Regions from separate parts of the Streptomyces sp. NPDC127092 genome, predicted to be linked through region 1. Evidence: riboswitches for the same ligand, from Rfam matches in the RefSeq annotation. Region 1 holds a riboswitch; the other holds the start of a gene.
What was found. A riboswitch is a leader RNA that binds a small molecule or an ion and turns the genes downstream of it on or off. The one in region 1 is predicted to bind S-adenosylmethionine.

Region 1 (5,289 bases):
AAGGGGAAGGTCGGCCCGGGGGAGACGCGTTCCCTCGAGGTGGCCGGGGCCGGCGGCGTGCCGAGGAGCGGGCTGACGGCGGTGGTCCTCAACGTCACCGCGACCAACGCGACGGCCGCCGGCTTCGTCTCCGCCTACCCGGCGAGCACCTACCGGACATCCGCCTCCAGCCTCAACTTCGCGGCCGGCCAGACGGTGTCCAACCTCGTGACCGTGCCGGTCGTCAACGGCTTCGTGAACTTCTACAACAAGAACGGATCCGTCGACCTGATCGCCGACGTCGCCGGCTACTACACCGCCGGCACCGAGGCCTCGGCGTACCAGCCGGTGACGCCGGCCCGGCTGATGGACACCCGCGACGGCACCGGAGTGCCGCAGGCGAAGATCCCGGGCGGCGGCACGGTGACGCTCCCGGTGACCGAACCGGGAGCCACCGCGGTGGCCCTCAACGTGACGGCGACGAACGCGACGTCACCGAGCTTCGTGTCGGTCTACCCGTACGGCACCGCCCGGCCGAACGTCTCGAACGTCAACTTCCCGGCCGGCCGGACCGTGCCCAACATGGTCGTCGTCCCGGTCAGGGACGGGAAGATCACCTTCTACAACCGGGCCGGTTCGGTGGACGTCATCGCCGATGTCGCCGGCTACTTCAAGCAGGGCACCGGCTCGGTCTTCACCGGAACGAAGCCGAAGCGCGTGATGGACACCCGCACGGGTGCGGGCGTCGGGGTGGACCAGGCCAAGGTCGGCGCGGGGCAGACGGTGAGCCTCACGGTCGGTGACCAGTACAAGGCCGTGGTCCTCAACGTCACCGCGACGAACGCGACCGCGACCGGCTTCGTGTCGGTGTACCCGTACGGCACGACCCGCACCGCGGCGTCCAACCTCAACTTCGTCGCCGGGCAGACGGTGGCGAACATGGTCGTCGTCCCGGTCAGGGACGGGAAGATCACCTTCTACAACCGGAGCGGGTCCGTCGACCTCGTCGCCGACATGGCCGGCTACTACACCGGCTGACAGGAACACCTGCCGGGAGACGGAGGGCCTTTCCCGCACGGGAAAGGCCCTCCGCGCATTCCCCGCGCCTGCTCAGTACTCTCTGCGCCCCCGCGTCGCCGCCACGGCCACCACGCCCGTCGCCGCGAGTGCCAGGCCCAGTGCGCCCAGCAGCCACAGGCGCTCGGTGCCGGCGTCGGTCTCCGCCATCGCGCCGCCGTTGGTGCCGGGCGGGCCGAGGCGTGGAAGCGCGGACGGCGTGTGCGCCGGGGACGGGGTGTACGTGCTCTGCGGGGCCGTCCGGCCGGTCTTGCCCAGGTCGGGCCTGGTGTCGCCAAGGTGGACGCCGGCTTCGCGCTTGCCGAAGGGCTCGACGACATCGGCGGCGGCCGGGCCGGCTCCGGCGAAGGACAGTGACCCGGCCACGAGACCCAGGGCGGCCGTCAGGATTCCCGTTTCAGTCTTGAACCGCATGAAACGGAAATTTAGGCAGAAAGGCGCATTATCGGGTGTTACGCCACGCGGCGGCGCTCCGCGTACTCCGCGATCTCCGTCATCGGCGGGCGCTCCTCCGTGTCCACCGGGTACGTCCGCGGTGCGAAGCCGTCCTCGCCCCGCTCGAACTGGGTCAGCCGCGGCCGTACGAGATGGCCGCGCGAGAGCCGCAGCTGCGCCGTCCGGTAGATCGCCGCCGCCATCCGGCCCAGGGCCTGGCCGTCCTGGTGGCGGTGCTTGCGCACTCCCACGTCCACCTGTGCGAGCGCGTCCAGGCCGACCGTGTGCAGCGCGTCCACGAGCAGACCCAGCTCCACCCCGTAACCGACCGGGAACGGCAGCCGCTCCAGCAGGGAGCGCCGCGCCGCGTACTCGCCGCCCAGCGGCTGCACGAAGCCGGCGAGGCGCGGCCAGTGCAGATTGAGGAGCGGCCGGGCCACCAGCTCCGTCACCCGCCCGCCCTGACCCGGTGCGTCGCCCAGCGGGCGGTCGTACATCGCCTTCACGAAGTCCACGTCCGGGTCGGTGAGCAGCGGGCCGACGATGCCCGTCACGAAGTCCGCCGAGAAGTCCCTGAGGTCCGCGTCCACGAAGCAGATGACGTCCCCGCTCGTCACCAGCAGTGACCGCCAGAGGACCTCGCCCTTGCCCGGCACCGCCGGTATCCGCGGCAGGATCGCGTCCCGCGCCACCACCCGCGCGCCGGCCGCCGCGGCCACCTCCGCCGTACGGTCCGTGGAGCCCGAGTCGATCACCAGCAGCTCGTCCACCAGCGGCACGGCCTCCGTCATCAGCTCGCGGCGGATCACGGAGACGATCGCGCCGACCGTCGCCTCCTCGTTCAGCGCGGGCAGCACCACGCTGACCTTCGTCCCGCGCTTCGCGGCGAGGACCCGCTCCAGCGGACGGTCGGCCACGGACCAGGACCGCCGGGCCAGCCAGCGCTCCACTTCTTCCAGCAACGTGATCTCCATCTCGCGGATCGGACGACCGTCTCGCCCGTCCAGGGCTTCGGTTACAGTCTTGAACAACGCGGATGCCCGATGCATGTCGGGGTGCCGCCCGCGTCTCACAATCGAATACCGCTCATCCAGAGGGGCAGAGGGAAACGGCCCGTTGAAGCCCCGGCAACCCTCCAGTCGGTCACTACTCGTCCTCCAGCGAGGTCCCCGACTAGGGAAGGTGCCAAATCCGTCTCATGGCGAAATGCGTCATGAGGAAGATGAGGAGAAAGGGCCTCGCCTCCATGGCTGTACAGACCGTCGCACCCGCTTCCCCGCAGACGACCCAGGTCGACCTCGGTCCCGCGTCCGGCCTCTCCTGCCGCGAATGCGGCGAGACCTTCGCGCTCGGCCCGATCTTCGCCTGCGAGCTGTGTTTCGGCCCGCTCGAAGTCGCCTATGACCTGCCGACCGGTGACCCCGAGGCGCTGCGCAGGCAGATCGAGGCCGGCCCGGCCAACATCTGGCGCTACGCCCCGCTGCTGCCCGTCCCGGCCGACGTCGCCGAGAAGCCCAACCTGAACCCGGGCTGGACCAAGCTCGTCCAGGCCGACAACCTCGCCCGCGAGATCGGCGTCGAGCCCGGCAAGCTGTTCGTCAAGGACGACTCCGGCAACCCGACCCACTCCTTCAAGGACCGGGTCGTCGCCCAGGCCATCGAGGCCGCCCGCGCCTTCGGCTTCACCACCCTCTCCTGCTCCTCCACCGGCAACCTGGCCGGCGCCGTCGGCGCCGCCGCCGCCCGGGCCGGCTTCCGCTCCTGCGTGTTCATCCCGCACGACCTGGAGCAGGGCAAGGTCGTCATGGCCGGTGTGTACGGCGGCGACCTCGTCGCCATCGAGGGCAACTACGACGACGTGAACCGCTTCTGCTCGGAGCTCATCGGCGACCCGCTGGGCGAGGGCTGGGGCTTCGTCAACGTCAACCTCCGCCCGTACTACGGCGAGGGCTCGAAGACGCTCGCGTACGAGATCTGCGAGCAGCTCGGCTGGGTCATCCCGGACCAGCTGGTCATCCCGATCGCCTCCGGCTCCCAGCTCACCAAGATCGACAAGGGTCTGCAGGAGCTGATCAAGCTCGGTCTGGTCGAGGACAAGCCGTACAAGATCTTCGGCGCCCAGGCCGAGGGCTGCTCCCCGGTGTCGGCCGCCTTCAAGGCCGGCCACGACGTGGTGCGCCCCCAGAAGCCGAACACCATCGCCAAGTCGCTGGCCATCGGCAACCCGGCCGACGGCCCGTACGTCCTCGACATCGCCCGCCGTACGGGCGGCGCCGTGGAGGACGTGAACGACGAGCAGGTCGTCGACGCGATCAAGGTCCTCGCCCGCACCGAGGGCATCTTCGCCGAGACGGCGGGCGGCGTGACCGTCGGCGTGACGCGCAAGCTCGTCGAGAACGGTCTGCTCGACCCCACGCTGACCACGGTCGTCCTCAACACCGGTGACGGCCTCAAGACCCTGGACGCCGTGGCCGACAGCTCGCAGGCGACCGCCACCATCCGCCCGAGCCTGGACGCGTTCCGCGACGCGGGCCTGGCCCACTGAATCCGAGAGGTACGAAGACAGCCATGGCCGTGAACGTCCGCATCCCCACCATCCTCCGCACCTACACGGGCGGCGAGGCCGAGGTGCCCGCCGAGGGCGCGACCCTCGCCGAGGTCATCGCCGACCTGGAGAAGAACCACACCGGCATCGCCGCCCGCGTCCTGGACGACCAGGGCAAGCTGCGCCGCTTCGTCAACGTGTACGTGAACGACGACGACGTGCGCTTCGAGCAGGGCCTGGAGACGGCGACGCCGGACGGCGCGGGCGTCTCGATCATCCCGGCGGTCGCCGGCGGCTGCTGAGCCCTACCCGCGGGTACCTGAGATATCTGAATTGCCCCTTCCGCGAGAGAAAGCGGAAGGGGCAATTCTGCATGGTTGAGCGCGGTAGAGTTGGGGAAGTCCCCTCCGCTGCTCATGCCAGACGCATATGAGAATGCGTCCGCGCACGACAAGAAGCAGCCAAAGTGCCCGTGCCTTGTGTACCTTCTGCGCTTTTTGCCGGGCCCGACTTGCCCCGTAATCCTGGGGATTCTCCCCAATTCCCCTTTCCGGGCTGCCCAGAATTCTCGTCCGATTGACCTGTTGCAGAGGGCAGTTGGGCAGATACATTCAGCCGCGGTCGACGCGTTCCGGCGCAGGGTCTGACCCGGGTCCGCGAAGTGCGGTCCCGCGCAAGGGCCAGTAATAGGGGAGTTAGGCATGGCTCAGGGCACCGTCAAGTGGTTCAACGCGGAGAAGGGCTACGGCTTCATCGCGGTCGACGGTGGTGCGGATGTTTTCGTCCACTACAGCGCGATCCAGATGGACGGGTACCGCACCCTCGAAGAGGGTCAGCGGGTCGAGTTCGAGATCTCGCAGGGCCAGAAGGGTCCGCAGGCGGACATGGTCAAGCTCGCCGTCTGAGCGCGGCGCGATCGGCCACCGACGCACTTCCGTCGAGGGGCCCGCATCCTGACCGGGATGCGGGCCCCTCGCGCGTTTCCCGGCGGGTGCCGGCCGCCGGGTCCGCCCGGGGCTCGCGCGGATGGCCTGTCGTGTCCGGGGCCTGTCGCGTCCGGGGCTCTCGATCTGCGGGAGTCGCTTGCACTCTCCTAGGGCGAGTGCTAATCATTGGCGTTAGCACTCTGAAGGTGAGAGTGCTTACGAGGATCGGGCAGACGAGGTCGCGGACCGAGTGGGGAAGGAACCACGAGGAGCGCGGGCCGTCCGTCGCGGGCGTCGGCGCGGTCCAGGAGCGTTATCCACCCCATG
Region 2 (5,289 bases), on a different contig from region 1:
CCAGGGCGAGCCGCGCGCCCTGCTCACCCCGCTGACCGCGCTCTTCGTCCACGGCAGCTGGCTGCACCTGCTCGGGAACATGCTGTTCCTGTACGTCTTCGGCGCCATGGCCGAGGAGCGCATGGGCGCGACCGGCTTCGGCCTGTTCTACCTGGGCGTCGGATATCTGGCGCTGGCCGGCTACGCGGCGGTGCACGGCGACCAGGCGGACAGCGGGCAGACGCTGGTCGGGGCCTCGGGAGCGATCTCGGGCGTGCTGGGCGCCTTCCTCTATCTCTTCCCGCGCTCCCGGGTCACCAGCCTCTTCCCCTTCCTCTTCTTCCTGCCGCTGCGCTTCCCGGCCTGGATCGTGCTGGCGTTCTGGTTCGCGCTCCAGTGGCTGGCGGCCCGCTCGGCCGGGGCCGGGCCGGGGGTCGCGTACCTGGCGCACGTGATCGGCTTCGCGCTGGGCTTCGTCTACGCGTGGGCGCGCTACAGGCGTGGGGATAAGGTGAAACCACCAGCCGCGGCCACCGAGGGAGAAAGCCAGCCGTGATCACCGCGATCGTGCTCATCAAGACCAGCGTGGACCGCATCCCCGAGATCGCCGAGGCGATCGCCGCGATCGACTCCGTCAGCGAGGTCTTCTCGGTCACCGGCACCTACGACCTGATCGCCATGGTCCGGGTCGGGCGCCACGACGACCTGGCCGACATCATCCCGGGCCAGATCTCCAAGATCCCCGGCGTCGAGGCCACCGACACGCACGTCGCCTTCCGCGCCTACTCGCAGCACGAGCTGGACGCGGCCTTCGCCATCGGCCTGGAGTCGTAGGGCGCCCGGACACAGCGGTGAAGCCGGCCTCTCCCCACGGGAGGCCGGCTTCACTCGTACGGGGGAACCCCGTCAGCCGTGGTACGGGCCGGGTTCAGCCGCGGTCCGGGACGCAGCGGCCGTCCTCGGTGCGGTACTTCCACCGGGCGCCGTCGCGCACCAGCTCCTTCACCGCGCCGACGAACCGCTCCACGTGCTCGTCGGGCGTGCCCGCGCCGAAGCTCACCCGGATCGCGTTGAGGGACCTCTCGCCCGGGGCGGCCTCCGGGGCGCCGCACTCGCCCGGGTCCCGCGGGTCGCTGCCGAGCAGCGTGCGCACCAGCGGGTGGGCGCAGAACAGGCCGTCGCGGACGCCGATGCCGTACTCGGCGGACAGCGCGGCGGCGAAGTGGGAGCTGTTCCAGCCCTCCACGACGAAGGAGATGACGCCGACGCGGTCGGCGTCGTCACCGAAGAGCGAGAGCACCCGCACCTCCGGCACCTCGGCAAGACCCTCGCGGACCTTGGCGATCAGGTGCCGCTCGCGGGCGACGAGGGAGTCGAAGCCGGCCTCGGTGAGGGCCTTGCAGGCGGAGGCGATGGAGTAGACGCCGATGACGTTCGGCGAACCGGCTTCGTGCCGGGCCGCGGTGGTGTGCCACTCCACGTCCACACCACCGTCGGCCCGGCGGGCCACCTTGCGGGAGGCGCCGCCGCCCGCGAGGTAGGGCTCGGAATCCCGCAGCCAGTCGGCGCGCCCGGCGAGGACGCCGGAGCCGAACGGGGCGTACAGCTTGTGCCCGGAGAAGGCGACCCAGTCGACGTCCAACTCCCGTACGGAGACGGGGTGGTGGGGCGCCAGCTGGGCGGCGTCCAGGACGATCCGCGCGCCGTGCGCGTGCGCGGCGGCGGCGAGTTCGCGCACCGGCCACAGCTCGCCGGTGACGTTGGAGGCGCCGGTCACGCAGACCAGGGCGGGCCCGTAGGGATCCCGGTCGGCGAGGGCCCGCTCGAGGGTGGCGACGGCCTGCTCCGGGGTGCGCGGCGCGTTGAGGTAGGTGACCCGGGCGTCGCGCCAGGGCAGCAGCGAGGCGTGGTGCTCGGTCTCGAAGACGAAGACCTGGCAGTCGGCGGGGATCACCTGGGCGAGCAGGTTGAGCGAGTCGGTGGTGGAGCGGGTGAAGACGACCTGGTCGCCGGGGCGGCAGTCGAGGAACTCGGCGACCGTGGCGCGGCTGTTCTCGAAGAGGTCGGTGGAGAGCTGGGAGAGGTACCCGGCGCCGCGGTGGACGCTGCCGTAGTACGGGGCGTAGGCGGCCACGTCGTCCCACACGCGCTGGAGGGCCGGGGCGCTGGCGGCGTAGTCGAGCGCCGCGTAGGTGACCTCGCCGCCGGTGACGAGCGGGACGGTGACGTCACGGCCGAGGACCGGCAGCGGGGCGTCGCAGCAGGGGTCGGAGTCGGCCGGAGCGGCGGCGGAAGCGGTGGCGGAGGCGTTCGGGCGTGCGGACATGACGGTGTCTCCCGGCATAAAAGGGGCGCGAAAGGGCGTGAGGGGCCCGTGCGGCGGCAGCGCGGAAAGGGGTGCCGCGTACGGGTGTTGAGGTGGAGAAAGGGGCCGGAGGCCCTAGCGCATTCGCTTGCTCACGAGACACCGCTCCCTAGAGGACCAAGGACCCCAGGGTGTGCGCAGGGGTCCGCGCTTGCCGCAGGCTTCTGCTCGTACGGCCTGGTCTTCACCCGGGGCACCCCGCCACGGACGGAGGGTTGCCGGACAGCCAGCCGGGGCTTTGTCGCTGTCACTCATGACCTGTTCCAGAACCTATGCCAGACGATCACGACGACGCAACCCCGTCCCGGCATCCGGGACGGGGTCGCAATCCGCCGTTCACACGCGCTCAGGCGTTGCTGGCCGCGATCCACCGCTCCAGGGTGCGGCGGGCGGAGCCCGAGTCGACCGACTCGGCGGCCCGGTCCATGCCGGCCCGCAGCTGCTCCGCGAGGGTGCCCTCGCCCGGCTCCAGGGCGACCAGCGCGGCGGCCGAGTTGAGCAGCACCGCGTCCCGTACCGGGCCGGTCTCGCCGGCGAGCAGCCGCCGGGCGACGTCGGCGTTGTACGAGGGGTCGCCGCCGCGCAGGGCGTCCAGGGTCACCGGCTCGATGCCGACGTCCCGCGGGTCGAAGCGCTCCTCGCGGACGGCGCCGTCCCTGACCACCCACACCCGGGAGGTGCCGGTGGTGGTCAGCTCGTCCAGGCCGTCGTCGCCGCGGAAGACCAGGGCGGAGTTGCCGCGGTCGGCGAGCACGCCGGCCACGATCGGCGCCATGCGCGGGTCGGCGACGCCCACGGCCTGGGCGCGCACCTTGGCCGGGTTGGTGAGCGGGCCGAGCACGTTGAAGGTGGTGCGGATGCCGAGCTGGCCGCGGGCGGCGGCGACGTACCGCAGCGAGGGGTGGAACTTCACCGCGAAGCAGATGGTGATGCCCGCCTCCTCGGCGACCTCGGCGACCCGCTTCGGGGTGAGGTTCAGGTTGATGCCGAGCTTCTCCAGGACGTCGGAGGAGCCGGAGGCGGAGGAGGCGGCGCGGTTGCCGTGCTTGACGACCCTGACGCCGGTGCCGGCGACCACGATCGACGACATCGTGGAGATGTTCACCGTCTTCGCCCCGTCGCCGCCGGTGCCGACGATGTCGACGGCCGGCCCGGGCACCTCGATGACGTTGGCGTGCTCGTACATGGTCCGTACGAGACCGGAGATCTCCGCCACCGTCTCGCCCTTGGCCCGCAGGGCCACCATGAACCCGGCGATCTGCGCGTCGGTCGCCTCGCCGCGCATGATCAGGTCCATCGCCCAGGCGGTGTCGTCGGCGGACAGGTCTCGGCCTTCGAGGAGTCCGTTCAGCAGGGCGGGCCAGGAGCGGCCCGCCGCGGTGTCGCCTCCAGCGGGGTGCACAGCGCTCATGGTCGCTCCTGTGTGTACGTACGGGACTGCGAGGTCGTCTCCCACCCTATCGATCTCCGGGCACGGCAAAGAGCCCCGTCCATCGAATGGACGGGGCTCTCGCCGTGGCGACTACCAGGTCAGGCGGTCAGGTGATCAGTGGTGGCCGTGGCCGCTCTCGATCTCCCTGAACTCCTCGACCGTCGGCTTGGCGATCTGGTTGTCCGCGCCGTAGTAACCCCGGTTGAGCTTGACCCGGAGCTTCTCCATGCGGCCGATCTTGCGCTCCACGCCGTTCTCGTCGACGGCCGGCGGCAGCTCGGCCGGCTCGTACTGCTCGTGGGCGGTGAGCTTGTAGCGCTCGCCCTGGCTGAGCGGCTGGTGGACCTCGACGAACTCACCGTGCGGCAGGCGCTTGATGATGCCGGACTCGCGACCGTGCAGCACCTTGTCCTTGTCCCGGCGCTGGAGGCCGAGGCAGATCCGCTTGGTGACGATGAACGCGATGACCGGGCCGACGAAGAAGAAGATCCGGACGAACCAGGTGATCGAGTTGATCGACAGGTGGAAGTGCGTGGCCCAGAGGTCGTTGCCACCACCGACGAGCATGATCATGTACGCGGTGATCCAGGCGACACCGAAGGCGGTGCGCGTCGGAGCGTTGCGCGGGCGCTGCGCGATGTGGTGCTCGCGCTTGTCGCCGGTGATCCAGGACTCGATGAACGGGTACACCGCGATGGCGGCCAGCACCACCGGGAAGATCACCAGCGGGATGAAGACGCCCAGGACCAGCGTGTGGCCCCAGAGGTTGATCTCCCAGCCCGGCATGACACGGATCAGACCCTCGGCGAAGCCCATGTACCAGTCGGGCTGGGCGCCGGTGGACACCTGGTCCGGGCGGTACGGGCCGAGGGCCCAGATCGGGTTGATCGAGGCGATCGCCGCGATGACCGCGATGACACCGAAGACCAGGAAGAAGAAGCCTCCGGCCTTGGCCATGTACACCGGCAGCAGCGGCATGCCGACGACGTTCTTGTTGGTGCGGCCGGGGCCCTCGAAGTGCGTGTGCTTGTGGACGAACACCAGGATGAGGTGCGCGACCACCAGGCCGAGCATGATGCCCGGGAGCAGCAGCACGTGCGCCGAGTAGAACCGGGCGACGAAGTCGCCGCCGGGGAACTCGCCGCCGAACAGGAACATCGACAGGTACGTGCCGACGATCGGCACGGACAGGATCGCGCCCTGCATGAAGCGGACACCGGTGCCGGAGAGCAGGTCGTCCGGGAGCGAGTAACCGGTGAAGCCGGTGAACATGCCCAGGAAGAACAGCAGGAAGCCGAACAGCCAGTTGATCTCACGCGGCTTGCGGAACGCGCCGGTGAAGAAGACGCGCATCATGTGCACGAACATGCCGGCGAGGAAGATCAGCGCCGCCCAGTGGTGGATCTGCCGGATGAGCAGACCACCGCGCACCTCGAACGAGATGTGCATGGTCGAGTTGAACGCCTCGGACATCAGCTGTCCCTGGAGCGGGACGTACGGTCCGACGTACTCC

Region 2: another riboswitch for S-adenosylmethionine. It lies ahead of ACFWJO_RS14505 (aminotransferase class V-fold PLP-dependent enzyme); the one in region 1 lies ahead of thrC (threonine synthase).

What each region holds. Positions count from the first base shown of each region.
Region 1 covers NZ_JBHXFE010000006.1:135,018-140,306, forward strand. Annotated here, with positions in the region: gene ACFWJO_RS07465 (FlgD immunoglobulin-like domain containing protein) at 1-1,017, shown strand, start outside; gene ACFWJO_RS07470 (hypothetical protein) at 1,090-1,470, opposite strand; gene ACFWJO_RS07475 (glucosyl-3-phosphoglycerate synthase) at 1,509-2,453, opposite strand; SAM riboswitch class I at 2,575-2,720, shown strand; gene thrC (threonine synthase) at 2,714-4,036, shown strand; gene ACFWJO_RS07485 (MoaD/ThiS family protein) at 4,060-4,338, shown strand; gene ACFWJO_RS07490 (cold-shock protein) at 4,738-4,941, shown strand.
Region 2 covers NZ_JBHXFE010000014.1:123,105-128,393, forward strand. Annotated here, with positions in the region: gene ACFWJO_RS14495 (rhomboid family intramembrane serine protease) at 1-535, shown strand, start outside; gene ACFWJO_RS14500 (Lrp/AsnC family transcriptional regulator) at 532-813, shown strand; gene ACFWJO_RS14505 (aminotransferase class V-fold PLP-dependent enzyme) at 908-2,305, opposite strand; SAM riboswitch class IV at 2,487-2,603, opposite strand; gene trpD (anthranilate phosphoribosyltransferase) at 2,691-3,755, opposite strand; gene ACFWJO_RS14515 (cytochrome bc complex cytochrome b subunit) at 3,891-5,289, opposite strand, start outside.